DNA from 2 places in the Pseudomonas sp. PK-RTE-24 genome. Region 2 is predicted to be linked to the other one. Evidence: predicted binding sites of a transcription regulator. Region 2 holds the regulator's gene; the other holds the start of a gene.
What was found. The regulator sigma-54, encoded in region 2, starts transcription at its own class of promoters, with help from an activator protein. The targets are predictions, from matches to a motif close to ANTGGCATNNANNTTGCTNT.
Positions count from the first base shown of each region.

Region 1: a site for sigma-54 is predicted at 1,734-1,753, ahead of ACV8MC_RS25585 (flagellar hook-length control protein FliK). Genes of this name have one in related genera too.

Region 1 is NZ_CM133224.1:5,688,590-5,704,204, forward strand. Features, by position in the region: gene ACV8MC_RS25585 (flagellar hook-length control protein FliK) at 329-1,696, opposite strand; gene ACV8MC_RS25590 (Hpt domain-containing protein) at 1,802-2,149, opposite strand; gene ACV8MC_RS25595 (ATP-binding SpoIIE family protein phosphatase) at 2,180-3,883, opposite strand; gene ACV8MC_RS25600 (STAS domain-containing protein) at 3,889-4,194, opposite strand; gene fliJ (flagellar export protein FliJ) at 4,385-4,834, opposite strand; gene fliI (flagellar protein export ATPase FliI) at 4,841-6,199, opposite strand; gene fliH (flagellar assembly protein FliH) at 6,189-6,995, opposite strand; gene fliG (flagellar motor switch protein FliG) at 7,000-8,019, opposite strand; gene fliF (flagellar basal-body MS-ring/collar protein FliF) at 8,012-9,799, opposite strand; gene fliE (flagellar hook-basal body complex protein FliE) at 9,814-10,143, opposite strand; gene ACV8MC_RS25635 (sigma-54-dependent transcriptional regulator) at 10,272-11,654, opposite strand; gene ACV8MC_RS25640 (sensor histidine kinase) at 11,660-12,871, opposite strand; gene ACV8MC_RS25645 (sigma-54 dependent transcriptional regulator) at 12,982-14,457, opposite strand; gene ACV8MC_RS25650 (flagellar protein FliT) at 14,630-14,926, opposite strand; gene fliS (flagellar export chaperone FliS) at 14,938-15,336, opposite strand; gene fliD (flagellar filament capping protein FliD) at 15,466-15,615, opposite strand, start outside.
Region 2 is NZ_CM133224.1:532,360-547,974, reverse strand. Features, by position in the region: gene ACV8MC_RS02515 (YhdP family protein) at 1-570, shown strand, start outside; gene ACV8MC_RS02510 (carbon-nitrogen hydrolase family protein) at 699-1,559, shown strand; gene tldD (metalloprotease TldD) at 1,564-3,006, shown strand; gene yjgA (ribosome biogenesis factor YjgA) at 3,058-3,582, opposite strand; gene pmbA (metalloprotease PmbA) at 3,691-5,037, shown strand; partial or broken gene ACV8MC_RS02490 (FagA protein) at 5,290-5,370, shown strand; gene ACV8MC_RS02485 (hypothetical protein) at 5,508-5,948, shown strand; gene ACV8MC_RS02480 (superoxide dismutase) at 5,950-6,561, shown strand; gene ACV8MC_RS02475 (ZIP family metal transporter) at 6,591-7,484, shown strand; gene ACV8MC_RS02470 (HPr family phosphocarrier protein) at 7,519-7,794, opposite strand; gene rapZ (RNase adapter RapZ) at 7,810-8,667, opposite strand; gene ptsN (PTS IIA-like nitrogen regulatory protein PtsN) at 8,670-9,134, opposite strand; gene hpf (ribosome hibernation-promoting factor, HPF/YfiA family) at 9,146-9,454, opposite strand; gene ACV8MC_RS02450 (RNA polymerase factor sigma-54) at 9,528-11,018, opposite strand; gene lptB (LPS export ABC transporter ATP-binding protein) at 11,185-11,910, opposite strand; gene lptA (lipopolysaccharide transport periplasmic protein LptA) at 11,910-12,455, opposite strand; gene lptC (LPS export ABC transporter periplasmic protein LptC) at 12,442-13,014, opposite strand; gene ACV8MC_RS02430 (KdsC family phosphatase) at 13,023-13,547, opposite strand; gene ACV8MC_RS02425 (KpsF/GutQ family sugar-phosphate isomerase) at 13,547-14,521, opposite strand; gene ACV8MC_RS02420 (ATP-binding cassette domain-containing protein) at 14,794-15,603, shown strand; gene mlaE (lipid asymmetry maintenance ABC transporter permease subunit MlaE) at 15,603-15,615, shown strand, end outside.

The DNA.
Region 1 (15,615 bases), 690 kb from region 2:
CGTCACTAATCGGGGGTTTCACAGTCGCACGGCAAGGCAAGAGCAAGTGTTATGCCAGAAGTGTCGGAGGTCGAGAACGACGCTAAAGTCAAAAGCACCCTCACCCCAGCCCTCTCCCTGAGGGAGAGGGGGCCGACCGAGATGTAATGGGGCTGGACATCGACCTGCACAACCGAGGTGATTGCAAGTTCAGGGCGGGAATCAACAGGTCGCCGAATGTCGAACGGATTCAGCGATGCTCGTTCAGGTCGGCGTAGTTCTTCAAGATTCCCCAATCGGTCCCCTCTCCCTCTGGGAGAGGGCTAGGGTGAGGGGGCTCTTGATTTGCTCAGGCGTAATAGTCGACCGCGCTGCTGCCAATTACGCTGGTAGTCTGCGCCGCCACTTCAGCGACAGTAGCCGGTGCCAATTCCTCATCCGCCGAATCCAAGCGGCCACCCGCAGCGCTGGTCCGGCCACTCTGCCCCTGCTGCGCCTGTTCCTGACCTTGCTGCCCCTGCCAGCCACGGTTCTGGTCGGCGACATTGACATCCACCTGGCCCATGCCCTGCTGGTTGAACATGTCGCGCAGGCGGTGCATCTGGCTGTCGAGCGCTTCACGCACGCTTGGGTGTGCGCTCATGAAGGTGACCTGGGTCTGCTGATCGGGAACCATGTTCACGCGGATATCCAGACGCCCAAGCTCCGCCGGCTGCAACTGAATGTCGGCGGCCTTCAGGTTGACGCTGGACAGGTACATGACGCGGTTGACCACTTCTTCGGTCCAGCCGCTCTGGTGCATGGCGATCGGCTGATTCACCGGCAGCGCATTGGCGGTTTTCGGCGTAGCGGCCTGGGTCAGTGCCGCCAGACGGTTGGCGAAGTCATCGACGCGAGTGTCGCTGGTAGCCGATTTCAGATCCTTCAGACCATCGTCGATCAGCCCGCTGAAAGCTTGTTCGCCGCCCTGACTGGTGCTGTCCTTGTCGGCCTGCACGTCGAGCATGCTGGCCATGCCGGCGGCAAAGTTCTGCGCGGCGGTCAATTCACCGTCAGCCTGAGCTTGAGCAGGCGTGGCTTTCGGTTGCGCCTGACTGGCGGCGGAAATATGCCCGCCCTGCTCCATCGCCATGCGCACGGCCGGCATCGAGTCGAGCGGGTCGGCCGATGGATCGAAATCGCTGTCGGTTGCCGCCGGATCTTTGACCATGCCCGACACGACCGCCAGTGCAGGCGTTTCGGTTTCCGGCTGGGCTGGCGTGGCGACTGTTGGCGTTTGCACCACAGGCGCTGCCACCAACGGCTGAACGACTTGCGCCAAGGCCGGATCAAGGGCCGGGTCTACAGGCGCGGCATCGGCCACAGGGGGTTGTATGGTTTCAGCGGTGTCATCGGCAGTGGCAGTCGCGTCGTCGCTCGCCGCCGCTTTGTCGGCAGGCAACGCTTTGCCGCTATCGGCAACTGCTGGCTGGGGCGCGGCAGATTGATCTTTGCCGATATCCTTTTTGCCGCTGCTGTCCGCGACCTTATCGCGTGCCGGCCTGACTGAATTGTCAGCGCTCACGGCGGGCTTGGCCGGCGCCTGATCGGCAAACACTTTGGCGAAGCTGGAGGCCTTGTCCCCGGCGTCTGCGGCCATTGCCGACGATTTGGCAGAGGCGGCTTGCGCCTTGGCCTGAGCGGCGGTCTGAAGAAGAATGTTGGGGGTCGCAGGCATGACACGGTCTCCGCTGCACTGGGATCGTAGGTACAGTTGAGCAAGTTGACTGCAAGTGCCGGGCCAGTTTGGCCAGACACTTGCGAAAAGCGCCGGACGGCAGCTTCAGTGGATGTGGGCGTGGTGCTTTTCGCTTTCGTACACCGGACGTACTTCGGCGAATTCAGAATGGATATCGGCGACTAGCTGAGCGAGCGCTTCCGGGCTTTTGTCCTTCGCGTTCGACTCCAGGTCCTGGCACAACTCGGCCAGTCGAACCGCGCCCATGTTGCTGGCGCTGCCCTTGAAGCTATGCGCTACATCGGAAAGCGCTTTGGCGCTGGTGCTGTCCTGCAACTCGTGCAGGCGGCTTTGCGAATCTGCCAGAAAAGTCTCCAGCAATTCCGTATAGCCGTCCTCCATCACCTCGCGCAAAGTATCGAGGACTTCGCGATTTACATGTGGGTCTGTCACTTGCTCACTCCTTGATCAAGAATGGGCGGATTATGCCTCAATCTCCCAGAAAAACTCCACGCTGGCACTACGACCTTGGTCCGACCAACTGGCGTTGCGCCCCAGTTGCCGGACCAGACCGATGCCGCGTCCCGACAAGCGGACGTTATCCACGGGCCTTTCCATGACCCGCGCCACATCAAACCCCTTGCCACTGTCATCGACACGAATGACCAGCCGCCCACCCTCGCCTTGCGGCTGGACCTGCAAATGCACTCGCACGAAACCGTCTTGCAGCGCCTCCAACCGCGCCGCGCGCATTTCATAGTAGCGGGCGAAACCTGCCGCATCGCGTTTGAGGCTCGAGTCCAGCCCGAGCACGCCATGCTCCAGCCCATTGGAATACAACTCGGCGAGCACGCTGTACAGCGCCCCGCTTTGCGCGCGCAGGCCATGCACCTCAAGCAGCAACTGCAAGAGGAACGGCAATGGATTGAAGCGCCTGAGCGTGGCGCCGCGAAACTCGAAACTGGCCGACCAGTCCAGCGGGCACGACTGGCCGCTGTCGGAATACACCGGCGCTGCGCCGTGGGCCTGCGCCGACTCGAGCAGACTGACTTCGACCATGCTTACGTCATCACGGGCCTGTCCGCGAAAATCGCGCAACGCTTGCTCGATATCCTCGAATAACCGATCCGGCTCACGGTTCGCCGCAAACACCTGCTGCAAGCGTTCGACGCCGAACAACTGGTCATTGGCATCGCAGGTATCGATCACCCCGTCCGATAACAGAAACACTCGATCATCGACGGCCATCGGATACACATCCGTACGGTCATCGAAGGCTTGCGCGCTGAGAATCCCAAGGGGCAAATGCCGCGCCGGCAAGGGCACACGCTCGCCGCTGGCCATGCGGTGCAGGTAACCGTCGGGCATGCCACCATTCCACACCTCCACCGAACGGCTCTGGAAACTCAGACTGAGCAAGGTGGCACAGCAGAACATGTCCACCGGCAGGATGCGCTTGAGCTTGGCGTTCATCTCGCGCAGGGTTTCGGCCAGGCCATAGCCCTTGGCGGTCATCCCATAAAACACTTCGGCCAGCGGCATCGCCCCCACCGCTGCCGGCAAGCCATGCCCGGTGAAATCGCCGAGCATGACGTGCATGTCACCGGCAGGCGTGTACGCCGCCAGCAACAAGTCACCGTTGAACAGCGCATACGGCGATTGCAGGTACCGAATGTTCGGCGCACTCAGGCACCCGGAATGCGCGACCTTGTCGAACACCGCTTTGGCCACGCGTTGTTCGTTCAGTAGATAGTCATGATGTTTCGCGATCAGATCGCGCTGCTGCAGGACCGTGGCCTGAAGGCGACGCAAGCGATCCATCGCCTTGATTTTGGCGGCGAGTATCACCTGGTTGTACGGCTTCGCCAGAAAATCGTCACCGCCAGCCTCCAGACAACGGGCCAGCGCTTCACTCTCGGTCAGCGAGGTGAGGAAGATGATCGGCACCAACGCTTCACCCGCCAGCGCCTTGATCTGCCGCGCCGCTTCGAAGCCGTCCATCACCGGCATCAGCGCGTCCATCAATACCAGATCGGGTTGTTGCTGCTGGAAGCATTCGACCGCCTCCGCACCATTGGCCGCCGTCAGCACCTGATGACCTTGACGGCGGACAATGGTCGACAGCAGCAGCCGGTCGGCGGCACTGTCTTCGGCGATAAGGATAGTCAGCGACTCTTGCGCCTGCATGGGCGTCAACTGATGTCGAAGAGTTTGTCGAAGTTGGAAATCGCGAGGATTTTCTTCACATCGGAGCTGCTGTTGACGACGCGGATATCCGACTCGTCGCCACCGGCGTGATCACGCAGCAGAAGCAGCATGCCCAGCGCGGAGCTGTCGAGGTAAGTGGCCTCTTTGAGATCGACCACGATGGATTCGGGTTTGTGTGGGAGCCGTTCATACGACTCGCGAAATTCCTGATGGCGACCAAAATCGAACCGGCCTTTGACGGCGATCGTGAGCTTTTTCTGGTCTGGAGAGACTTCTGTAACGACTGACATTGACTGGCTTCCTTGTCATTGACGAACCTGTACAAGGTTTAGCACCTGGATAGGGTTGGGGCAAGGCGCAACAGTGGAACAAGTGTGGGAGCGAGCCTGCTCGCGAAAGCATTCTGTCAGTTGACTACAGGATTGACTGACACGGCGCTTTCGCGAGCAGGCTCGCTCCCACAGGGTTTGGCGGTGAGGTTTAGAAGGCATCACGCCGTGGCAGACGCTGCGACAGTTCATCGAGCAGCTTCTGCTCGCGCTTGTCTTCCAGGCGTTGCGCTTCATCACGATAGCGCTGCACCAGTTTGCGCAAACCCTCGACGCGGGCAAACGCCTGCTGCCATTCCTCACGCGCCTTGTCGAGCTTGTTCTGGTGCCAGACCAGGCTCTGCCGTTGCTGGTCGACGGCGGTGTCGAGTTGCGCCAGAAAGCCCTGAAAACCCAGCAGCCATTGCCCGGTCACGCCGGTGCTGCCGCGCACGATCCACTGCTGCGAGTAATCCAGACGAAAGGCATTGAGGTCGGCCAGTTTGCTTTCGGCAACTTTGACCTGGCCCTGAAAGTAGGCGAGGCGCTGCACGGCGGCTTTCTCGGCCTTCTCGGCCATGTCCACCACCGGTGCCAGGCGCGCGGCGCGGCTGACGGCCATGGCCGGTTACCCGCCCGCCGCAGGGGCGAACAGGGTTTCCAGATAGGCCTGGCTTTCACCCAGATTGATTTTGTCGTTGAGGCCCTGGCGCTGATACCTGACCAACTGCGGTTGCAGGGAAATCGCCAGATCGGTCTCGCGATCGCCACCGGCCACATAGGCACCGACGCTGATCAAATCACGGCTCTGCTGATAGCGCGACCAAAGCTGCTTGAAATACTGCGCGCGCTGCATGTGATCCGGCGAAACCACTGCTGGCATTACCCGGCTGATCGAGGCTTCGATGTCGATCGCCGGATAGTGGCCTTCCTCGGCGAGGCGCCGCGACAGGACGATGTGGCCGTCGAGCACGCCACGCGCCGAGTCGGCAATCGGGTCCTGCTGGTCGTCGCCCTCGGACAATACGGTGTAGAACGCCGTGATCGAACCGCCGCCCTTCTCCGCATTACCGGCGCGCTCCACCAGTTTCGGCAGTTTGGCGAACACCGAGGGCGGATAACCCTTGGTTGCTGGCGGTTCGCCGATGGCCAGCGCGATTTCCCGCTGGGCCTGGGCGAAACGGGTCAGCGAGTCCATCAGCAGCAGAACGTTCTTGCCCTTGTCGCGGAAATACTCGGCGATGCGCGTGCAATACATCGCCGCGCGCATACGCATCAGCGGTGCATCGTCCGCTGGCGAGGCAACCACTACCGAGCGTTTGAGGCCTTCTTCACCGAGGATGTGCTCGATGAATTCCTTAACTTCGCGACCACGCTCACCGATCAGGCCGACGACGATGATGTCGGCTTCGGTGAAGCGGGTCATCATGCCCAACAGCACCGATTTACCGACACCGGTACCGGCGAACAGACCCAGACGCTGGCCACGGCCGACCGTCAGCAAACCGTTGATGCAACGGATGCCGACATCCAGCGGTACGCTGATCGGATCACGGTTGAGCGGGTTGATGGTCGGGCCGTCCATCGGCACCCAGTCTTCGGCCTTCATGCCACCCTTGCCGTCCAGCGCGCGGCCGGCACCGTCAAGAACACGGCCGAGCATGCTCATGCCCATCGGCAAACGACCGGTATCGGCCAGCGGCACCACGCGCGCGCCCGGGGCAATGCCGGCGACGCTGCCGACCGGCATCAGAAAGACTTTGCTGCCGGAAAAACCCATGACTTCCGCTTCCACCTGAGACGGATGGTAGCTGTCGTCATTGATCACCATGCAGCGGGTGCCCATGGCGGCGCGCAGGCCTTCGGCTTCGAGGGTCAGGCCAACCATGCGCAGCAGCCGACCTTCAAGGATCGGCGCGCCGGCAATCTCGGTGGCCTCGGCGTAGGTGCTCAGGCGCTTGGCGAAACTGGTGCGTTCAAGGCGCATCGCTGGCGTCCGCGCGCGGCTCGTCAGAGTCGACAGCCGCTGGGGTGTCTTCAGGAATGTCCAGACTCAAGTCAGGCGCTGCCGGATGCAGAGCCTGCTCATGCAATTGGTCGAACAGCTTGGCCATGACCTGGGTCACCCGTGACTCGACGCTGGCGTCGATTCGGCTGTGCTCGGTTTCAACCCGGCAACCGCCCGGCAACAGCGACTCGTCCTCGACGATGCGCCAGGTTTCTTCGTGGCGTTCGCGCAGGGCTTTGACCTGGGCGAAATCCTGCGGATTAACGTACAGGCGCACGTTTTCCACGCCCAGCGGCAACAGCTTGAGGGCATCGCGCATGACGTGTTCGATCTGCGTTGAATCGATGGCCAGTTCGCGCTTGATCACCTGCTTGGTGATGTGCTGCACGAGGTCGACCAGCGACTTTTCAATCTGGGTGTCTTGCTCGGCGATCGGTTCGAACAGGTTGGCCATCAACAGCTCGAGGCTGGCGATTTTCGCCGCCAGCGCCGTTTCTGCTTCCTGACGCACCTTCAGCGTGGTGCTGTGAAAACCTTCCTTTTCACCAATGGCGAAGCCCTCGTTGTAAGCCTCCTGACGGATGCTTTCGAGTTCTTCCAGGGTCAGTGGCTGGACTTCTTCCAGCGGCACTTCTTCCATTTCCGGCGGTTCGGGCTCGGGTTCCGGCTCGGGTTCCGGTTTCGGCGGGTCGAAGCTGGGCAGCGCCCAGGATTCGAAACCACGAACATCGCGGGCGCGGATCAGATCCGTCACAGACTCGTCAGGCTTATCCATGGGCTTAGATCATTTCCTCGCCGCCCTTGCCACCGAGCACGATCTCGCCGGCTTCGGCCATACGACGGGCAATGGTGAGGATTTCCTTCTGCGCGGTTTCGACGTCGCTGACGCGCACCGGGCCTTTCGCCTCGAGGTCGTCGCGCAACAGTTCGGCGGCACGCTTGGACATGTTCTTGAAGATCTTTTCCTTGACGCCCTCGTCCGAGCCCTTGAGGGCCAGCACCAGCACATCGGAAGAGACTTCGCGCAACAGGGCCTGAATGCCACGGTCGTCGACGTCGGCAAGGTTGTTGAACACGAACATGAGGTCTTCGATCTGACCGGACAGGTCTTCGTCGACTTCGCGGATCGAGTCCATGAGCTGGCCTTCGATCGAGCTGTCGAGGAAGTTCATGATGTCGGCCGCACGCTTGATGCCACCCAAGGTGGTGCGCGAGGCATTCGAGTTGCCGGAGAACTGTTTCTCGAGAATCTGGTTGAGTTCTTTCAAGGCGGCCGGTTGCACGGTGTTCAACGACGAGACGCGCAGGATGATGTCCAGACGCACTTTATGGTCGAAGTTGCCGAGCACTTCACCGGCCTGATCCGGGTCGAGGTACGCGACCACGATCGCCTGGATCTGCGGGTGCTCATAACGGATGACGTCGGCGACTGCGCGCGGCTCCATCCATTTCAGGCTGTCGAGGCCACTGGTGTTGCCGCCGAGCAGGATGCGGTCGATCAGGCCGTTGGCCTTGTCTTCGCCCAGGGCCTGGGTGAGCATCTTGCGTACGTAGTCGTCGGATCCGACGCCGAGGCTGGTCTGATCGCCGACGATGTCGACGAACTCGCTCATCACCTGCTCGACCTGTTCGCGATGGACGTTGCCCATCTGCGCCATGGCCACGCCGACGCGCTGAACCTCTTTGGGCCCCATGTGGCGCAACACTTGCGCAGCATCGGTCGAACCCAGGGACAGCAGCAGAATCGCGGCTTTGTCGACCTTGGTCAGTTTGACGGTGGCGGCTCGGTTATCACTCATCTGCGTTAATCCACTCTTTCACGACCTGAGCCACGCGACCCGGGTCTTCAGCTACCAGACTCTTGATTGCATTCAGCTGCGCGTCATAACCCTCGCTCGGGCTCGGCAACAGAATGCTCTGCGGACCACCGAGGCTCACGCGGTCGTTGGCCAGTTCGCCGTCCAGGCCGCCCATGCCACCGAGTTCCACGTCGCTGCCCAGACCGGCCAGCTCCTTGCCTTTGCCACCGCCGGTGATGTTGTTGAGCACCGGACGCAGCACACCAAACACCAGTACGAGGATGAACAGCACACCCAGCACTTGTTTGACGATGTCCCAGAACCAAGGCTGGGAGTAGAACGGAATATCGGCAATCACTTCGCCGCGCTCGGCGGAGAACGGCATGTTGATCACGCTGACGCTGTCGCCACGGCTGGCGTCGAAACCGACGGCGTCCTGCACCAGACGGGTGAAGCGCGCCAATTCGTCGGCGCTCCACGGCGCACGGCTGGTTTCACCGTTGGCCGGGTTGATCTTGACCTGATCGTCGACCACCACCGACACCGACAGGCGATTGAGACGGCCCTGCTGCTGCTTGGTGTGGCTGATCGAACGGTCGAGCTCGAAGTTCTTGGTCGATTGTTGACGCTTGTCCGCCGGGTACGGTGCGAGCATCGGCTGGCCGGTGGCCGGGTCCATGATCTGCTGGCCGTTGGCATCAACCAAAGGCTGACCTGGCTGAATCATTCCGGCCGGTGCGGCGGTGCCACCGGTGGTCTGCGGCGCCGAGGCAGGCGACGGCGGCTGGTTGCTCAGGGCACCCGGCACACCTTGCGGGCCATTGCTGGCGGTGCGTTGTTCGTTGACCGACTGCTCGCTGCGCAACGCCGGTTGGTCCGGGTTGAACTGCTCGGCAGTCGATTCGACGGCACTGAAATCGACGTCGGCGGAGACTTCAGCCTTGTAACGATCGTTGCCCAGTACCGGTTGCAGAATGTTGTGCACGCGCTGGGTGAGCATGCTTTCCATGCGGCGGCTGTAATCGAACTGCTTGCCGGCCATGGTCATTTCCGAGTTCTCCGCCTGATCGGAGAGCAGGTTGCCCTTTTGATCGACGACGGTGATCTGCGATTTGCTCAACTCGGGCACGGAAGTCGCGACCAGATTGATGATCGCCACCACCTGACCCGGCTCCAGCGAACGCCCGCTGTACAGCTCGACCAGTACCGAAGCGCTCGGTTTGCGCTCGTCACGGACGAACACCGAACTCTTCGGAATGGCCAGGTGCACGCGGGCACCCTTGACGTTGTTCAGGCTGGAGATGGTCCGCGCCAGTTCGCCTTCGAGGCCGCGACGATAACGGGTCGCTTCCATGAACTGGCTGGTGCCCAGACCCTGTTCCTTGTCGAGGATTTCGAAACCGATGTTGCCGTCGCTGGGAGTGACACCAGCGGCAGCGAGTTTCATCCGCGCACGGGACAGGTCGTCGGCCTTGACCAGCAAGGCGCCGGAATTGGGTTCTACGTTGTAGGGAATGTCAGCGGCGGCCAGGGTTTCCATGACCTGCTTGGCGTCCATGCCGGCAAGGCTGCCGTACAGTGGACGGTAATCCGGCTGCTGCGACCACAGCACCACGGCAAAGCCAATCGCCACGCTCGCCGCCAGACCGACCAACAGGCCGACCTGACGCAGCACGGTCATCTGGGAAAGGTTTTCCAGAAAGGACAGGCCGAACAGCGGCGGTTTGCCGTCGATCGGGGTGGCCTTGGCCGGAACGTTATCAGCGACTGCTTCTGCCATGACTTATTTCGCCCTTAAACCGGCATCTGCATGATGTCTTGGTAAGCCTGGACCAGCTTGTTGCGCACCTGGGTCAGAGCCTGGAACGACACGCTGGCTTTTTGCGACGCAATCATGACGTCAGTCAGGTCGACACCGCTCTTGCCGATCTCGAACGCGTTGGCCAGTTGAGTCGACGCCTGCTGGGTATCGCTGACTTTATTGATCGCCTGACCGAGCATGTCGGAAAAGCTGCTGCCCGCGATTTCAGGGACAGCGGCAGTCGATTTACGCGCAGACATGGCATCCACTTTCATGGCCTGCATGTCCATCATCAACCGATTAAATTCAATACCTTGGCTCATGGTCTACTCTCTTGGGCGGCCCGCAATTTTTTGACACTCACTCGGCGGGTACACAGGTATTAGCAACAAGGGTGCCAGCTCATGGGCACCCTTCTGAGAAAAGCATCTGGAATGTTTTGCAGCATCGATCAGGTGGCGAACAGATAGCCTTCGACGTCCATCCCGGCATCGCGCATTTGCGCCAGTTTGTAGCGCAGGGTGCGCGGGCTGATGCCGAGCTTTTCGGCAGCTTCCTTGCGTCGGCCACGCTCGGCGCGCAGGGTGTCGATGATCATCTGAAACTCCCGGCGGCGCAGGTCATCGCCCAGCGCGCCGGAAGAATCCGCCTCGATTTCCACCTCGCGGATCACCGGTGCCGTGATCGGCAACGGCGCAAATGTCACCGCACCGCTCAGGCAGAAATCCTGCGGCTGAATCAAACCGCCCTGCTGCAGAATCAACGCGCGCTGAATCGCGTTGTCCAACTCCCGCACGTTGCCCGGCCACGGGTACGCGGTCAGACAAGCTTGAGCTTCGGGGGACAGCTTGGCTGCTGCGTGCTTCATTTTATTGACGTGTTTGGCCAACAATTTTTCCGCCAGCGGCAGGATATCGGCAGTGCGCTCGCGAAGTGGACGCCAGGCCAAGGGAAAAACCGACAAGCGGTAAAACAGGTCTTCGCGAAAACGCCCCGCCGCCACTTCGCCGGCCAGATCACGGTTGGTCGTGGCGACCACGCGAATGTCCAGACTGATCGGCTTGCGCGCGCCCACTCGCTCCACTTCCCGCTCTTGCAGAACGCGCAGCAGCTTCGCTTGCAGGCCCAGTGGCATTTCGGAAATTTCATCGAGCAGAATGGTGCCGCCGTCCGCCTGCTCGAACTTGCCGGCCTGCGAGGCGATGGCGCCGGTGAACGAGCCCTTCTCATGGCCGAACAGTGTTGCTTCGAGCATGTTGTCGGGGATCGCCGCGCAGTTGATCGCAATAAACGGCTGGCTCGCCCGTCGCGATTGCTGGTGGATATAGCGCGCCAGCACTTCTTTACCGGTGCCGGACTCGCCGGAGATGAGGACAGTCGAATCACTGCGCGCAACCCGCGCCGCCAACTCAAGCAACTGCGCACTGGCCGGTTCAACGGCGACGGGGCCTTCCGCTTCGCCAGCATCAATGCAGCCCAGCGCATGTCGCGCCACCAGATCGAGCAATGCCTTGGGCTCAAACGGCTTGACCAGATAATCCGCCGCGCCTTGGCGCATCGCATCGACCGCACGCTCGACGGCGCCGTGGGCGGTCATCAATAGCACCGGCAATTGCGGCTGGCGTGCGCGCAGCAACGCAAGCAATTGATGACCGTCCATGCCCGGCATGTTGACGTCGCTGACCACTAGGCTGAAAGCTTGCTGCGCGACGGCCGTCAGCGCTTCTTCGGCGCTGCCGACGGCGTGATAGTCGTGGCCGGCGAGCAGCAGCGTATCGGCCAGCGCCTCGCGCAACGAACGGTCATCCTCGACCAGCAACACCTTGATGCCCATGACGTTTATTCAACTCCTTGTGCAGCGGAAAACAGCGGCAGACTGACCTGCGCGCAAGTGCCGCGCCCGACTCGCGAACGCAGGGTCAATTCTCCCTGATGCGCACGGGCCACCGCTTTGACCACGGTCAGGCCGAGGCCGGTGCCGGTGACCTTGGTAGTAAAAAAAGGCTCGCCGAGGCGCGCCAAAACTGTCGGCTCAATGCCGCTGCCGCTGTCGCTGACACACAGACGCAGGGTGTTGCCTCTGGTGTAGCAATGCACTTTCAGGCGCGCTTCGCCAGCGCTGGCCTGAATGGCGTTTTCAATCAGATTCAGCAGCGCGCCGACCAGCGTGTCGCGGTTGCACAGCAACTCACCGGCATGGCTGTCGCACTGCCAGCGGATCGGCAGGTCCTGCACATGGGTCAGCGCCGCAGCCTGCAGCGACTGCATCAAGGCACCGGGCATGAGGCGGTCGGTCAGCGGCAATTCACCGCGAGCGAACACCAGCATGTCGCGCACTTGATGTTCGAGTTCGTGCAGACGCTCTTTCAAGCGGCCGGCAAAGCGTTGTTGGGTTTCCACTGGCAGTTGCTGTTCAGTCAAATGACTGGCGTAGAGCAAAGCGGCGGACAGCGGCGTGCGAATCTGGTGGGCCAGCGAGGCGACCATGCGCCCCAGCGATGACAAACGTTCGTGGCGCGCCAACTGGTCTTGCAGATGACGTGTTTCCGTCAAGTCGTTGAGCAGCACCAACTGCCCCGGCTCGGCATCCAGCGAGCGGGTGGAAATCGACAGGCGTCGACCGTTTTTCAAGGAGATTTCATGACCGTCGTCTTCACGGGGAGCGAAGCAGCGCGCGATCACATGGCGCCAGAGTTCGCCCTCGAGTGGCGAGCCGAGCAGATCGATGGCGGCAGGATTGGCTTCGCGCACCAGACCGTGGCCGTCGATGACGATGACGCCGCCGGGCAACAGGTCGAGGAGGTTTTGCAGGCGATTGGCCAGGCGTTCTTTTTCCGCCAGCTCCTGCATGCGCTGGGCGCTGACCACGGCCAGCTCACCCTTGAGTTCGGTGACCCGCGCTTCGAGCAGGCTGTAGGAGTCGGTCAGCTGGCTCGACATCTGGTTGAACAGCTGGAAGGCCTGCTCAAGTCCCTGACGACTTGCCTGCTCTACGGACGAGGGTTGCCCCACGATATTGGAGGCAGAAGAGATCTGGGCGGCTTGGGGCATTGGGCTCTCTCGCTTGGCTGACCGTCAGTGAAACGGAACGTTGCGAGGGCTGTAGCAATACCCGTGCCTAAAAAAAACCGCTTATAAATGAAGCGCTTGAAAAACAGGCGTCAATCATCCGCCTGTTCATCTCCTCCAGCCCGGCTCATGCCGTACTTGCGCATCTTCTCGACCAGGGTGGTGCGACGAATACGCAGACGCTCAGCGGCACGGGCGACAATGCCATTGGCATCGTCCAGCGCTTGCTGAATCAGGCCCTGCTCCAGGCCACCGAGGTAGTCCTTGAGGTCGAGACCTTCCGGCGGCAGCAACGCGTTGGCGCTGAAGTCCGGCGTATGACCGTTGATGGCAACGCGTTCTTCCAGATCGCTGCGCAGGCTGTCGACCATCTGCTCGTCTTCGTCGTCGACGTAGCGGAATTTCTTCGGCAACTCGACCACGCCAATCACCCCGTACGGGTGCATGATCGCCATGCGCTCGACCAGGTTGGCGAGTTCGCGGACGTTGCCCGGCCAGCCGTGACGGCACAGCGACATGATCGCCGCCGAGTTGAAACGGATCGAACCGCGCTTCTCGTGCTCCATGCGCGAGATCAGTTCGTTCATCAGCAGCGGGATGTCTTCGACGCGCTCACGCAGCGGCGCCATCTCGATCGGGAACACGTTCAGGCGATAGTAGAGGTCTTCACGGAACGAGCCGATCTCGATCATGCTTTCGAGATTCTTGTGCGTTGCGGCAATGATGCGCACGTCGACGCTCTGGGTCTTGTTGCTGCCCACGCGTTCGAAGGTGCGCTCTTGCAATACGCGCAGCAGCTTGACCTGCATCGGCAGCGGCATGTCGCCGATTTCGTCGAGAAACAGCGTGCCGCCGTTGGCCAGCTCAAAGCGCCCGGCACGGCTGGTGATCGCGCCAGTGAAGGCGCCCTTCTCGTGGCCGAACAGTTCGCTTTCCAGCAGCTCTGCCGGGATCGCCCCGCAGTTGACCGGCACGAATGGCGCGTCGCGGCGTTTGGAGTGGTAGTGCAGGTTGCGCGCGACCACTTCCTTGCCGGTGCCGGACTCGCCGAGGATCAGCACGCTGGCGTCGGTGTCGGCCACTTGCTGCATCATCTGCCGGACGTGCTGAATCGCACGGCTGGTGCCGACAAGACTGCGGAAAAGATTGGGTTCGCGATGACGGCCGCGTTCGCGGGCCTGGTCGTACATTTCGCGATAGACCTGGGCGCGATGCAGCGAATCGAGCAATTTGCTGTAGCTGGGCGGCATTTCCAGGGTCGACAGCACGCGGCGACGCTGGTCTTCAGGCAGGTCAACGGAAGAATTATCGCCCATTAACAAAACCGGAAGGAACTCATCCCAGGTTGCGAGTGTCTTTAGCAAGCCCAAAAGCGCGCCAGGAGCATTAACGGTCCCGATCAGTACGCAAATGACTTCACGACTAGACGACAAAGAGCCGACTGCCTGCTGCCAGTCATGGCTGCCGCAGGGTAAATTTTCTTCGCCAAGAAAATTTAGAATCACCGCCAGGTCGCGGCGGCGGACGCTATCGTCATCGATCAGCAGAATTTTGGTTTCACGCCACATGCAATAGCAACTTCCCTAGTCAACTCAATGCCCGAAAAATGGGGCAAGCGAGACGCTTGCAGGACACCTTGTGCCTGTAGACGCCCTAAACCTGATAATAGCCACTAGTTAAGTCAAAAAACCGTGCACAGTCAAATTTATGGCGCACATCTCTGGTTCAACTGACGGTTAATCAACCAAACAGATGGTAAACCTTTGCAGCCTTTTGCGCTTGGGTGATCTGCGACATCTCGTTGGCTATCGCCTGCCGCTCGCCCATTGCCACCTCGAGAAGCTCTTTGTAGACGAATAGCAGCTCTTCAAGGTTATCGCGTAACGCAACTTCGTCCAGCGAAGCTTCCGCCATGACGTCTTCCATGCAGGAACGGCAAGCCAGATCCAGCTCGCCGATGGCTTGCCAGTTTCGTTCGGCCAATGCTCCGACCAACGCTTCACGGGTATCGGCAATTCGCTGCAATACAAGACTCATGGTGATCTCCTTCAGAACTGCGGAGCCGGCACGGGCGCGATGGCGTCCCAACCTTCTTTGACCGTGGTCAGCAGGCCGGCGACTTCGTCGAGTACACGGGGATCGCTGCTGATGTTCGCCTCGGCGAGGCGCTTCATCATGTAGATGTACAGGCCATCCAGATCGGCCAGTGCCTCTGCATTGTTTTCAAGGTCGAGACCTTCACGCAGGCCACTGACAATGCCGATGGCCTTGCTGATCGCCGTGCACTTGCCGGGAATATCCTTGCGCTCAATGGCGCCCTTGGCCTGCGCAATCCGGGCCAGGCCACCTTCCATCAACATTTGCACCAGGCGGTGCGGGCTCGCTTCGGACGTCTGCGCATGGGCGCCGACTTTCTGGTACTGCCGAAGGGCTAACATCGGGTTCATGTTCTACCTCATTGCCACGTTGACTCGTATAACCAGTGTATCGCCAACCGGCCCGAAAACTTTAGATCAAAAGACAAAAACCCGGCGCACGCCGATAAAGCGTAGCCGGGTTTTTGTCGTTACTGACTGTTACTTCGCGGACTGCTGAGCGTTCAGCGAGCTGAAGAACGACGTGATGTTGCTCGCCGTTGCCTTCATCTGCCCTACCAGCAAGTCCATGGCGTTGTACTTGGCGGTCAATGTCGACGTCAGGTTGGCAACCCGCAGATCCAGCGCCGC
Region 2 (15,615 bases):
GCGCCGAGCGTGACCAGCGAAGAATTCCATATGGATGTCGACGGCCGTTGGCCGGGCTCGCCGGCGTGGCTGGCGACCAAGCGCTTCTCCGGCACCCTCGATGCCTCGCTGAACAAAGGCCAGTTCGTTGAAGTGGAAGGCGGTGCTCAGGCGCTGCGGGTGTTCGGCCTGCTCAACTTCAACTCGATCGGCCGGCGCCTGCGTCTGGACTTCTCCGACCTGTTCGGCAAAGGCCTGAGCTACGACCGGGTCAAAGGTTTGCTGGTGGCGAACAATGGTGTCTACGTGACACGTGAGCCGATTCGCCTGACCGGGCCTTCGAGCAATCTGGAATTGGACGGCACGCTGGATCTGGTCGGTGACAAGGTCGATGCGAAATTGCTGGTGACACTGCCGGTGACCAACAACCTGCCGATCGCCGCGCTGCTCGTCGGCGCACCGGCGGTCGGCGGCGCGCTGTTCCTCATCGACAAGCTGATCGGCGACCGCGTCGCGCGCTTCGCCAGCGTCAAGTACACCGTCAAAGGCCCATGGAAAGAGCCGAAAATCACCTTCGACAAGCCTTTTTAACTAGCAGACACTACCCCTGTAGGAGCTGCCGAAGGCTGCGATCTTTTGATCTGGCTCTTAAAAAAAATCAACAGATCGCAGCCTTCGGCAGCTCCTACACAGTCATATGCAAATCCCGAGGAGCGGCCATGTCTTTAGCGGTGATTCAAATGGTCAGCCAGAGCGACGTGCCGGCCAATCTGGCCCAGGCCCGGCGCCTGCTTGAACAGGCCGCCGCCGGCGGGGCGAAACTCGCGGTGCTGCCGGAAAACTTCGCCGCCATGGGCCGTCGCGACGTCGCCGATATCGGCCGCGCCGAGGCCTTGGGCGAAGGGCCGATCCTGCCATGGTTGAAACAGACCGCCCGCGACCTCACCTTATGGATAGTCGCCGGCACGTTGCCGTTGCCACCGTTGGGTCAACCCACGGCCAAAGCCAATGCCTGCTCATTGCTGATCAACGAGCACGGCGAGGTGGTCGCGCGCTATGACAAGCTGCATCTGTTCGATGTCGATGTCGCCGACAATCGCGGCCGGTACCGTGAATCCGATGACTATGCTTATGGCGGTAATGTAGTGGTGGCGGATACGCCGGTGGGGCGAGTCGGTCTGAGCGTGTGTTACGACTTGCGTTTCCCGGAGCTGTACAGTGAATTGCGTGCCGCCGGTGCCGAATTGATTACTGCACCGTCGGCGTTTACGGCCGTGACCGGCGCCGCGCACTGGGATGTACTGATCCGCGCGCGGGCCATCGAAACACAGTGTTATATCCTGGCGGCCGCGCAGGGCGGCAGCCATCCCGGACCGCGTGAAACCTTCGGGCATGCGGCGATTGTCGACCCGTGGGGGCGCGTACTGGCCCAACAGGATCAAGGCGAGGCGGTGTTGCTGGCCGCCCGCGACAGCGATGAACAAGCGTCCATCCGGGCGCGCATGCCGGTGACGCGTCATCGGCGGTTTTTCTCGCAGGGCGCCCAGCGGCCTGCTTCAGAACACGAATTTAAGGCGTAAACCTATGAGCGAGTTGTTGTCCTCAGTCAGTGATCACCTGTTGGCACCCGGCGGTGTCACGATCGAGAGCCTGCAAGGCGTGCTCGGCGATCTGGCCGGACCGGGCATCGATGCCGCCGACCTGTATTTCCAGGGCCAGATTTCCGAGTCATGGGCGTTGGAAGACGGCATCGTCAAGGAAGGCAGCTTCAACCTCGATCAGGGTGTCGGCGTGCGTGCACAGTCCGGTGAGAAGACCGGTTTTGCCTACAGCAACGCGATCACCCTCGAGGCCCTCGGCGCAGCGGCCCGCGCCGCGCGTTCGATCTCCCGTGCCGGACAGAACGGCACCGTGCAGGCATTCACCAGCCAGGACGTCGCGCAGCTGTACGCGCCGGATAACCCGCTGGAAGTGCTCAGCCGCGCGGAAAAAGTCGAGTTGCTCAAACGCATCGACGTCGCCACCCGCGCACTCGATCCACGGATTCAGCAGGTCAGCGTGAGCATGGCCGGGGTCTGGGAGCGGATTCTGGTGGCCTCCACCGACGGTGGCCTGGCCGCCGACGTGCGACCGCTGGTGCGCTTCAATGTCAGCGTCATCGTTGAGCAGAACGGCCGGCGCGAACGCGGCGGGCATGGCGGCGGCGGGCGTACCGATTACCGCTACTTCCTCGCCGAAGACCGCGCCATGGGTTATGCCCGCGAAGCGCTGCGCCAGGCACTGGTCAACCTTGAAGCAATTCCAGCGCCGGCCGGTACCTTGCCGGTGGTGCTGGGTTCCGGCTGGTCCGGGGTGCTGCTGCACGAAGCGGTCGGTCACGGTCTGGAAGGCGATTTCAACCGCAAGGGCAGCTCGGCCTATAGCGGGCGCATGGGCGAAATGGTTGCCTCCAAGCTTTGCACCATCGTCGATGACGGCACCTTGAGCGGTCGTCGCGGTTCGCTGAGCGTCGATGACGAAGGCACACCAACCGAGTGCACCACGCTGATCGAAAACGGCGTGCTCAAGGGCTACATGCAAGACAAGCTCAATGCGCGGCTGATGGGCGTGGCGCGCACCGGTAACGGTCGTCGCGAATCCTATGCGCATCTGCCGATGCCACGCATGACCAACACCTACATGCTCGGTGGCGAAAGTGATCCGGCGGAAATCATCGCTTCGGTGAAGAAGGGCATCTACTGCGCCAACCTCGGCGGCGGTCAGGTCGATATCACCAGCGGCAAGTTCGTGTTCTCGACGAGCGAGGCTTATCTGATCGAGGACGGCAAGATCACCGCACCGGTCAAAGGCGCGACATTGATCGGCAACGGCCCCGAGGCGATGAGCCGGGTGTCGATGGTTGGTAACGATCTGGCGCTGGATAGCGGTGTGGGTACGTGCGGTAAGGATGGGCAGTCGGTGCCGGTGGGTGTCGGCCAGCCAACGCTGAAAATCGATGCGATTACCGTGGGTGGCACGGGCGCATAAGAACGGTGGGGCTTTCGGGTGGCGCGCAGGACGGCCACCCGGTGGCGATTTTCAACGCAGGCCGCGTTGAGTCTCGTCCAGCTCCCGAATGTATTTGAAGATCTTGCGGCTCGAAGCAGGTGGTTTGTTTTGCGCAACCTCATGCTGGGCCTGACGGATCAGGGAACGCAATTGCTGGCGATCGGCGTCCGGGTACTCGATGACGAATTTCTCCAGCACGGCGTCATCGCCCGCGATCAGGCGGTCACGCCAGCGTTCCAGATTATGGAAACGCTCGTTGTACTGGCGAGTGGAGGCATCGAGTTGATCGAGCAGAGTCAGAATCGCGTCAGTGTCCTGGTCGCGCATCAGTTTGCCGATGAACTGCAAATGCCGTTTACGCGCGATGTTCGCGGTGTGCTTGGGCGCATCGGCCAATGCCCGGCGCAAAGCGTCGGTCAACGGCAGTTTGGCGACCAGATCAGGCTTGAGTGTGGTCAGGCGCTCGCCGAGGTCAACCAGCGCATGCAACTCGCGTTTGACCTGAGATTTGCTTTTTTCTCCCGTATCGAGGGAGTCGTCGTAAGAATCAACCATGGTGGCAGTCCGCAAAGAAACGCCGCCATGATAACCAGTCGGGGGCCGCTTGTCCGGCCCGGTCGCTCGATGACCCCAGCCGAAAGCAGAATTTGAGTGGAGATGAGCATGAGTGCAGTTCAAAGCGTCGGCCCGCAGGCATTGCCGGCACTGCAAGAACAGGTCGAGCAGATCATCGCCGAAGCCAAGCGCCAAGGCGCCAGCGCCTGTGAAGTCGCGGTGTCGCTGGAGCAGGGGCTGTCGACCTCGGTGCGTCAGCGCGAGGTCGAAACCGTTGAATTCAATCGTGATCAGGGTTTTGGCATCACCCTGTACGTCGGCCAGCGCAAAGGCTCGGCCAGCACCTCGGCCACCGGGCCGGAGGCGATTCGTGAAACCGTCGCTGCAGCACTCGCGATAGCCAAACACACCTCCGAGGACGAAGCCTCGGGTCTGGCCGACGCCGCACTGATGGCCAGGGATGTGCAGGACTTCGACCTGTTCCACGAATGGGACATCACCCCGGAACAGGCCATCGAGAAGGCTTTGCTCTGCGAGGCAGCGGCGTTCGATGCCGATGCGCGGATCAAGAACGCCGACGGCACCACCCTCAGCACCCATCAGGGCTGCCGGGTTTATGGCAACAGCCACGGTTTCATCGGCGGTTACGCGTCGACCCGGCACAGCCTGAGTTGCGTGATGATCGCCGAAGCTGACGGGCAGATGCAGCGCGATTACTGGTATGACGTCAATCGCCAGGGCAGTCTGCTCGCCGATCCGGTGAGCATCGGCCAGCGTGCCGCGCAACGGGCGGCGAGCCGTCTGGGCGCGCGGCCGGTGCCGACCTGCGAAGTGCCGGTGCTGTTTTCCGCCGAACTGGCGGGCGGTCTGTTCGGCAGCTTCCTCTCGGCAGTATCCGGCGGCAGCCTGTATCGCAAATCGTCGTTTCTGGAAGGCACACTGGGGCAGAAGCTGTTCCCGGAATGGCTGACCATTGATGAGCGTCCGCATCTGATGCGTGCCATGGGCAGTGCTTCCTACGACGGTGATGGCCTGGCGACTTACGCGAAACCGTTCGTCGAAAAGGGCGAGTTGGTCTCCTACATCCTCGGCACCTATTCCGGACGGAAACTGGGCATGCCGAGCACCGCCAACGCGGGCGGGGTGCACAACCTGTTCGTCACCCATGGCGACGAGGATCAGGCAGCACTGCTCAAGCGCATGGGCCGGGGATTGCTGGTCACCGAGTTGATGGGCCATGGCCTGAACATGGTCACCGGTGACTATTCGCGCGGCGCTGCGGGCTTCTGGGTGGAAAACGGCGAGATCCAGTTCGCCGTGCAGGAAGTGACCATCGCCGGCAACATGCGTGACATGTTCAAGCAGATTGTCGCAGTGGGTAATGATCTGGAACTGCGCAGCAACATTCGCACCGGGTCTGTGTTGATCGAGCGGATGACTGTCGCCGGCAGCTAAGCCGCGAATCCGCCAACAAAAAAAGGCGCGCCATCCGTTGTGGATGGCGCGCCTTTTTTATTCGCTTCGCACAAATCCCCTGTGGGAGCGAGCCTGCTCGCGAAAGCGGTGGATCAGTTGCAAATGTGCTGGCTGACACGGCGCATTCGCGAGCAGGCTCGCTCCCACAAATGAACAGCGCAAACTCGAACGCTTGTTTTGGTTCTCATTATCATCTAATAATAAATCTCATTTCCGGACGAGTCACGGATCATGAGTTCTGCCTTGCACGAGCAGCCCTACCTCGAAAGCCGGCGCTGGATGAGTCGCCAGATCCGTTGCGCGCTAACGCCTGCAAGGAAGGCTGTGCGGTGATCGACGTCGCCCTGGAACACACCCGCCTGTCGCGCAGCCAGCTGAAAGAGTTGCTCAACCCCGAGAAACTCACCGCCGGCGGCGTGTAAACCCCGCAACCGCTTTGGAGGCTCATCATGGAGCACTGGAAACGCACGATCGAACGGGCCAATCGCTGCTTCATGCTGGGCGAACTGATCGACGCCCGCGAGGCTTACCTGCAAGCCCTGGCCCTGGCGCAAGTGTTGTTCGAACGCTGGGCGGATGCCGACGAAGCGGTGGCGGCCTGCGTCGTCTCACATCACAACCTGGCTGACCTGCATCTGCGCCTGAACCAACCGGAGGAGAGCGCCGAATATCTCTGTGCCATCCATCAACGTTTGTTGCAGACCATGCAGGACGAGCGCTTGCGTCCGGCCCTGCGTGAGGCGGCGCTGCGCCAGAGCAGCAAGACCTATGTCGAACTGTTGAACTTCATCAGCGAGCACGGCGAATACCCACGCACCCAGCGCCTGCTGCATCCGGACACCGGCAATGCCCGCCGCGCCTCAACTTCTCATCAGTATGGAGTCCATTGAAATGGCTTTTACCTTGCCTGCCTTGCCTTACGCCTACGATGCCCTCGAGCCGCACATCGATGCGCAGACCATGGAAATCCATTACACCAAGCATCACCAGACCTACATCAACAACCTCAACGCCGCCGTGGAAGGCACCGAGTTCGCCGAGTGGCCGGTGGAAAAACTCGTCGCCAGCGTGCAGCAACTGCCGGAAAAACTTCGCGCGGCGGTGATCAATCAGGGCGGCGGCCACGCCAACCATTCGCTGTTCTGGGAAGTGATGGTGCCCAACGGTGGCGGCAAGCCCAGCGGCGCGCTGGCCAAGGCCATCGACGAGCAACTGGGCGGACTCGACAGTTTCAGGGAAGCGTTCACCAAAGCCGCGCTGACCCGTTTTGGCAGCGGCTGGGCGTGGCTGAGCGTGACACCGGAGAAAAAACTGGTCGTGGAAAGCAGCGGCAACCAGGACAGCCCGTTGATGAACGGCAACACCCCGATCCTTGGCCTCGATGTCTGGGAGCACGCTTACTACCTGCGTTACCAGAACCGTCGCCCGGAATACATCAACGCGTTCTACAACGTGATCAACTGGCCGGAAGTTGCTGCGCGCTATCAGGCCGCACTGGTTTAAGCCTTCAATAAAAACAATCAGGGCTGACTATGGGCACGGAAACACTGGCGATTGGCAGTGGGCGCATGTTTCGTTACGCGGTGGGTTCGCTTTTGCTGTTGGCGGGTATGACTTTACTGGTCGCCCACGCTTTGCAATGGCTGAATCTGGAACCGAGGCTGTTACGTGCCTTGCAGGGCGGTGCCATCTGCGCCTTGGGCACGGCGCTTGGCGCGGTGCCGGTGCTGGTGATCCGCCGCATGCCGCAGGCACTCAGCGACACCTTGCTGGGATTTGGTGCCGGGGTGATGCTGGCGGCGACGGCGTTTTCGTTGATCGTGCCGGGCATAGCTGCAGCTGAGAGCCTTGGCCTGACGCCGTGGGCCGCCAGTGGCCTGATCTGCTTCGGCATCCTGCTCGGTGCGTTCGGTCTGTATCTGGTGGATCGGCGCATTTGCGGTGCCTCGCCGGAAATGCTCGTCGGCACGCTGGAGCATCCGGTAATTCCACCGCGAATCTGGCTGTTCGTGTTCGCCATCATCGCGCACAACATTCCGGAAGGCATGGCGGTTGGCGTATCTGCCGGAGGCGGGATGGCGGACGCCGACAGTCTGGCGATGGGCATTGCGTTGCAGGATGTGCCGGAAGGACTGGTGATTGCTCTGGTGCTGGCCGGGGCGGGAATGTCGCGGGTCAGGGCGTTTCTGATCGGCGCGGCGTCGGGGCTGGTCGAACCGATATTTGCGCTGCTGTGTGCGTGGCTCGTGAGTCTGGCTCAGGTGCTGTTGCCGTTGGGGCTGGCACTGGCGGCGGGGGCGATGTTGCTGGTGGTGACCCACGAAGTGATCCCGGAATCGCGCCGTCATGGGCATGACAAGCTGGCCAGTCTGGGCCTTCTGATCGGGTTTTGTCTGATGATGGTGATGGATACGGCGTTGGGGTGAATGGAGGCGAGGAACAGTGTCCCCGCCTCGAGGATTATTCACCTTCGTCGAAATACCTTTCGATCAGATCGACCAATGCGTCCATGGCTTCCTGAGCCTGTTCGCCTTCGGTGCTCAAATGGATCTTGGTGCCTTTACCCGCCGCGAGCATCATCATTGCCATGATGCTCTTGCCGTCGACAGTCGTTTCAGGTGTGCGTCCCACTCGGATCGTGCAGTCTGGATACTGACCCGCCACGCCGACAAATTTGGCCGATGCCCGGGCATGCAGGCCCAGCTTATTGATGATTTCGATTTCACGAGCAGGCATCGCGGTGTAAATCCTTTAGGTGAGGTCGCGGTGGCGAACCTGGACGTTCTTCAGGGTTTTCTGCAGGGCCTGACCCAGTCGTTCGGTCAGGTAGACGGAGCGGTGATGCCCGCCGGTGCAGCCAATGGCAATGGTGACGTAGGCGCGGTTGCTGGCGGCGAAGCGTGGCAGCCACTTGTTCAGGTAGGCGTAGATGTCCTGATACATTTCTTCGACATCCGGCTGCTGCGCCAGGTACTCGGCCACCGGTGCATCAAGGCCCGACTGAGCGCGCAGCTCCGGTTTCCAGTACGGATTGGGCAGGCAGCGCACGTCGAACACCAGGTCGGCGTCGACCGGCATGCCGCGCTTGAAGCCGAACGACTCGACCAGAAACGCCGTACCGGGCTCCGGTTGATTCAACAGGCGCAACTTGATGGTGTCGCGCAGTTGATACAGATTCAGACTGGTGGTGTTGATCTTCAGGTCGGCCAGATCGGCGATCGGACCGAGCAGGGCGGTTTCGTCGTGAATCGCCTCGGCCAGTGAGCGATTGGCGTTGCTCAGCGGGTGACGACGACGGGTCTCGGAAAAACGCTTGAGCAGGGTTTCTTCATCGGCGTCCAGGTACAGCACATCGCACTTGATATGCTTGGCACGCACGTCTTCGAGCAACTCAGGGAAACGTGACAGATGGCTGGGCAGGTTGCGCGCATCGATCGACACGGCGACCAGCGGCTGCGCCAGTTCTGTGTGAATCAGCGCTCGCTCGGCCAGTTCCGGCAGCAAACCGGCCGGCAGATTGTCGATGCAGTAGTAGCCGTTGTCCTCAAGGACATTCAGGGCGGTACTTTTACCCGAGCCCGAACGGCCACTGACAATGATCAAACGCATGATTAGTGCCCGTTCTGCTCGTCCAGTACGACCTGGTACAAGGCTTCATTGCTCGGAGCGCTGCGCAATTTGTCGCGCACTTCCTTGCGGTCGAGCATGCTGGCGATCTGGCGCAACAACTCCAGATGCGCGTCGGTTGCGGCTTCCGGGACCAGCAGTACGAACAACAGGTCCACCGGAGCGCCGTCGATGGCGTCGAAATCGATCGGGGCTTCGAGGTGCAGCAGGGCGCTCACTGGCCCCGCGCAGCCCTTGAGGCGGCAGTGGGGAATGGCGATGCCGTTGCCAAAACCGGTGGAGCCGAGTTTTTCACGGGCGATCAGCGCCTCGAAGACATCCTGCATCGCCAGATCCGGCACTTCGCGGTGGATCAGGTTGGCAATCTGTTCGAGGGCTTTTTTCTTGCTGCCGCCCGGCGCGTTCACTTGGGAACGGCCGGGGGTCAGGATGGTTTCAAGTCGGATCATGGATAGGGGTGTTAACGACCGGTCGCGCCCTGGAGGAGGCTCTGGGTCTTTTCCTTATGCTTTTTGAGTTGGCGATCCAGCTTGTCGGTAAGTGAGTCGATCGCAGCGTACATGTCGGTATCTTCTGCGTTTGCGACCACTTCACTGCCGGGGATATGCAAGGTGGCTTCGATCTTCTGTTTCAGCTTTTCGACGCACATCGTGACCTGCACGTTGGTGATCTTGTCGAAATGTCGCTCCAGTCGCTGGAGTTTTTCCTCGATGTAGGAACGCAGAGGTTGGGTCACTTCCAGTTGGTGTCCACTGATGTTGACTTGCATACAGCTTCTCCTTCGTTGCCAGTGCATAAAGCGGCAGGCCGAAAAGCCTGCCACTGGAACGCTGTAACGTGGCTTACATCAACCGCTTGCGTTCGCTCGAAGGCGCGATTCCGAGGGATTCGCGGTACTTGGCGACGGTGCGGCGAGCCACCTGAATGCCTTGTGCCTCCAGTAAACCAGCGATCTTGCTGTCACTCAACGGCTTTTTCTGATTTTCCGCAGCGACCAGTTTCTTGATGATCGCGCGGATCGCCGTGGACGAGCATTCGCCGCCTTCGGAGGTGCTGACGTGGCTGGAGAAAAAGTATTTCAGCTCATAAATACCGCGCGGGGTATGCATGAATTTTTGTGTGGTCACCCGGGAAATCGTCGATTCGTGCATGCCGACCGCTTCGGCGATGTCATGCAATACCAACGGCTTCATTGCTTCGTCGCCGTACTCGAGGAAGCCGCGCTGATGTTCGACGATCTGCGTGGCCACTTTCATCAGGGTTTCGTTGCGGCTCTGCAGGCTCTTGATGAACCAGCGGGCCTCCTGCAACTGGTTGCGCATGAAAGTGTTGTCGGCGCTGGTGTCGGCACGCTTCACAAAACCGGCGTACTGGGCGTTGACGCGCAGGCGAGGCACCGATTCCTGGTTCAGCTCGACCAGCCAGCGCTCGTTGTCCTTGCGCACGATCACGTCGGGAATGACGTATTCGGCTTCGGTCGACTCGATCTGTGAGCCGGGACGCGGATTGAGGCTCTGCACCAGTTCGATGACCTGGCGCAGCTCGTCTTCCTTGAGCTTCATCCGGCGCATCAACTGGCTGTAATCGCGGCTGCCGAGCAGGTCGATGTAATCGGCGACCAGACGCTTGGCCTCGGTCAGCCACGGCGTCTTCGCGGGCAGCTGGCGCAATTGCAGCAGCAGGCATTCGCTGAGGTTGCGTGCGCCGATACCGGCGGGCTCGAATTGCTGGATGCGATGCAGGACAGCTTCGATTTCGTCGAGCTCGATGTCCAGTTCCGGGTCGAACGCTTCAAGAATCTCTTCGAGTGTTTCGTCCAGATAGCCCTGATTGTTGATGCAGTCGATCAGAGTCACGGCGATCAGGCGATCGGTGTCGGACATCGGTGCCAGGTTCAGTTGCCAGAGCAGATGGCTTTGCAGGCTCTCGCCGGCCGACGTGCGGGTGGTGAAATCCCACTCATCGTCATCGCTGCTCGGCAGGCTGCTGGCGCTGGTCTGGTAGACGTCTTCCCAGGCAGTATCCACTGGCAGTTCGTTGGGGATACGCTCGTTCCAATCGCCATCCTCGAGGTTATCCACCGTCGGGGCGGTTTCCTGGTAGGAGGGTTCCTGGATTTCGGCGGGCTTCTGTTCGGCGTTGTCGGCCAGCGGATCGGCATTGTCGAAGTCGTCGCCTTCTTCCTGGCGCTCGAGCATCGGATTGGATTCCAGAGCCTCCTGGATCTCCTGTTGCAGGTCCAGGGTCGACAATTGGAGCAGGCGGATGGCCTGTTGCAGCTGCGGTGTCATCGTCAGCTGCTGGCCCATTCTCAAGACTAGCGATGGTTTCATGGCAGGGGCTTAACACCTTATTCGCCGGCGCTTTGCGCCATCCACTACAGGGCGCCGAAGCGCCAAACTTAAGCAAATTATATGCCTGAAACTGAAGTGTTTGCCTAGAGCGCTGTAACAATTAAAGCGGATAAATGCGCCTTGAATCGATACAGCGCTGTCGCGCTTACAGGCGGAACTCGTGACCCAGATACACTTCCTTGACCAGATCGTTGGCCAGGATGGTCTCGGCATCGCCTTCAGCGATCAGTTGACCGTCGTTGACGATGTAAGCGGTTTCGCAGATATCCAGCGTCTCACGCACGTTGTGGTCGGTGATCAGCACACCGATGCCCTTGGCCTTGAGGTGATGGATGATCTGCTTGATGTCGCCGACCGAGATCGGGTCGACACCGGCGAACGGTTCGTCGAGCAGGATGAACTTGGGTGCAGTGGCCAGGGCGCGAGCGATTTCCACCCGGCGACGCTCACCGCCGGACAGGCTCATGCCGAGGTTGTCGCGGATGTGGCTGATGTGGAATTCCTGCAGCAGGCTTTCCAGCTCCTTGCGACGACCGGCCTTGTCCAGCTCCGGACGGGTCTCGAGGATCGCCATGATGTTGTCGGCGACCGACAGTTTGCGGAAGATCGACGCTTCTTGCGGCAGATAGCCGATACCGGCCTTGGCGCGGCCGTGCATCGGCTGGTGGCTGACGTCCAGATCATCGATCAGCACACGGCCCTGATCTGCCTGCACCAGGCCAACGATCATGTAGAAGCACGTAGTCTTGCCGGCGCCGTTCGGGCCGAGCAAGCCGACGATCTGCCCGCTGTCGATCGACAGGCTGACGTCACGCACGACCTGGCGGCTTTTATAGGCCTTGGCCAGATGCTGAGCTTTCAGAGTTGCCATTACTGGGATTTCTCTTCGGTTTTCTTCTTCGGCTGGATCACCATGTCGATGCGCGGACGCGATTCGGTGACCTTGCTGCCCGTGGCGCGACCGGCGCTGGCCAGTTTCTTCACGGTGTCGTAGACGATTTTTTCGCCCTGGGTGACGTTGTTATCCTTGTCGATAACCTTGGCCTTGTCGATCAGCACCACCCGGTTCTGCTGGGCGTGGTATTGAATCGTCACGCCGTAGCCCTTGACCGGGTTGGCGTCGCCCTGGGTCTGCAACTGCTCGAAGTAAGCCAGGTTGCCTACCGAGGTCACCACGTCGATGTCGCCATTGGGCGCGCGCGTCATGGTCACGGTGTTGCCTTTAACGATCATCGAGCCTTGGGTAATGATCACGTCACCTTTATAGGTGGCGATGCCATTCTTGTCGTCCAGTTGGGCGTCGTCGGCCTGAATGCGGATAGGCTGCTGCTGATCGTTCGGCAGGGACCAGGCGCTCGCGCTTCCCAGTGCTGCGCCCAGACTGAGCAAAATAGGGAGGGTTTTAACGAGCCTCATACTGTCCTCTTACGTTCGATTGCAGGTGTATCCTGCTGTCCTTCAGGTACGCTTTCATTCCGACGCCAGTCGATACGCCGCCAGCGCCCTCGATTCTAACGGGTTGCGCGGTCTGCGCATATTCTTGCTGCGGGAACACGGTCATGCGGGTGCTGGTGATCAGGGTGCCGCGCTGTTTCTCATCGGTGCGCTGTACGCGTACCGAATCGATCAATTCAACTTCGGTGCCGCCCGAATTCACTTCGCCGCGCTCGCTGGTCACGTGCCACGGGAAGTCGGTGCCGCGGTACATGTTCAAATCAGGCTTGGTTACCAGAGTGACATCGGTGGCCTTGACGTGCTCGGCCTTGTCGGAGGTCATCTCGTACTGCACCTTGCCGTCGGGCAGGTATTGAATGGTATGCGTGTTGGTCGCGTACCAGTCGATCGGATTCTCGGCGGCCGAGACCGGCGGCTTGTCGAGGAAGCGCTCCGGGCTGATGTTCCAGTAGCCGACCGCAGCGAAAATCGCCGCGATGCAGCCGAACAGCAGGAAATTGCGAAACTTTTTGCTAAACATGGTCAGGCTCACAGGTACGCGGCGTTGGCCGCTTCGAGGCGGCCCTGGGCGCGCAGGATCAATTCGCAGAATTCGCGGGCGGCACCTTCGCCGCCACGGGCGCGGGTAACGCCGTGGGCGTGTTCGCGGACGAAATCGGCAGCGTTGGCCACCGCCATGCCCAGCCCTACACGGCGGATCACCGGCAAGTCTGGCAGATCGTCACCGAGATAGGCGACTTCTTCATAGCTTAGGCCCAGTTGCGCGAGCAGACCGTCGAGTACCACCAGTTTGTCCTCGCGCCCCTGAAACAGATGCGGGATGCCGAGGTTTTTCGCGCGGCGCTCGACCACCGGGGTCTTGCGACCACTGATGATCGCCGTCTGCACGCCGGCATTCATCAGCATCTTGATGCCCTGGCCGTCGAGCGTGTTGAAGGTCTTGAACTCGCTGCCGTCTTCGAGGAAGTACAGGCGCCCGTCGGTGAGCACACCGTCGACGTCGAACACTGCCAGTTTGATCGCTTTGCCGCGTTGCAGCAGATCGTTGCTCATTACATGACTCCTGCGCGCAGCAGATCGGAGAGGTTGAAGGCGCCGATCGGGCGATCCTCCTCGTCGACGACTACCAGGGCGTTGATTCGATGGTCTTCCATGATTTTCAGGGCTTCGGCGGCGAGCATGTCGGGCCGGGCGGTCTTGCCGTGTGCAGTCATCACCTGGTCGATGGTGGCGCTGCGGATGTCGATGGCGCGATCCAGCGTGCGGCGCAAATCACCGTCGGTGAAGATCCCGGCGAGCTTGCCATCGGCCTCAATAATAGCGGTCATGCCCAGACCCTTGCGGGTCATTTCCATCAGCGCGTCCTTGAGCAGGGTACCGCGTTGTACCTGCGGCAGCTCCTGTCCGGCGTGCATGACGTTTTCGACTTTCAGCAGCAGGCGACGGCCAAGGGCACCGCCAGGATGCGAGAACGCGAAATCTTCAGCGGTGAAACCACGAGCTTCCAGCAGCGCCACGGCCAGGGCATCGCCCATGACCAGTGCGGCCGTGGTCGAAGAGGTCGGTGCCAGATTCAGCGGGCAGGCTTCGTGCTCGACATGCACATTGAGATTGACCTCGGCAGCCTTCGCCAATGGCGACTGTGGATTGCCGGTGACGCTGATCAGCTGGATACCCAGGCGTTTGATCAATGGCAGCAGCGTTACGATTTCGTTGGTCGAGCCGGAGTTCGACAGGGCCAGAATCACATCGTCGCGGGTGATCATGCCCATGTCGCCGTGGCTGGCTTCGGCCGGATGCACGAAAAACGCAGGAGTACCGGTGCTGGCCAGGGTGGCGGCGATCTTGTTGCCGACGTGCCCGGATTTGCCCATGCCGACCACGACCACACGGCCCTTGCTGGCCAGAATCATCTCGCAAGCGCGTACGAAATCGGCGTCGATATGGGCCATCAAGCCTTGGACGGCTTCCACTTCGAGGCGGATGGTGCGTTGTGCCGATTGAATCAGGTCGCGGGTTTTGCTCATGTCAGAATCGTATGGGCCGATGAAAAGGCGGCGATTATAGCGGTTATGTGGCAAAGCCTCACGCAAGTTCGACGTGCTTTGTCATTACTGGTTACCAAAACCCTCTGAAACTCGCTCAGGCCCTCTTCGGTCGGCGATCTTGGCCGGGTTCTCGCTTGGGCGCTCAGCCTTTGGAGTGATATAGTTCGCCGCCAGTTCGGCCTGCCCGGGATGCAGGTGTTTCCGAGGAAAGTCTGGCATCCCAGTGAGAGGCTGCATCGCAAGGAGTTTAGATGAGTGCCGATAACGCCTACGCGGTCGAGCTGAAGGGAGTCTCCTTCAAGCGCGGTGCGCGGAGCATTTTCAATAACGTCGATATCCGCATCCCGCGCGGCAAGGTCACCGGCATCATGGGGCCTTCCGGCTGCGGCAAGACTACGCTGCTGCGCCTGATGGGCGCGCAGTTGCGGCCGTCCGGCGGCGAAGTCTGGGTCAACGGGCAGAACCTGCCGACGCTGTCGCGCAGTGATCTGTTCGATGCGCGCAAGCACATGGGCGTGCTGTTTCAGAGCGGTGCGCTGTTCACCGACCTCGATGTGTTCGAGAACGTGGCCTTTCCGCTGCGGGTGCACACGCAACTGCCGGAAGACATGATTCGCGACATCGTCCTGCTGAAATTGCAGGCCGTGGGGCTGCGTGGCGCCATCGACCTGATGCCGGACGAACTGTCCGGCGGCATGAAGCGCCGCGTGGCGCTGGCCCGGGCGATTGCCCTCGATCCGCAAATTCTCATGTACGACGAGCCCTTCGTGGGCCAGGACCCGATCGCCATGGGCGTGCTGGTGCGCCTGATCCGCCTGCTCAACGATGCACTGGGAATCACCAGCATCGTGGTCTCGCACGACCTGGCGGAAACGGCGAGCATTGCCGACTACATCTATGTCGTGGGCGATGGTCAGGTGCTGGGGCAGGGCACGCCGGATGAGCTGATGAATTCGGATGACCCGCGTATCCGTCAGTTCATGACCGGTGATCCCGATGGCCCGGTGCCGTATCACTTTCCAGCGACGGATTACCGCGCAGATCTTCTGGGGAAGCGTTGATGCGCAGAATTT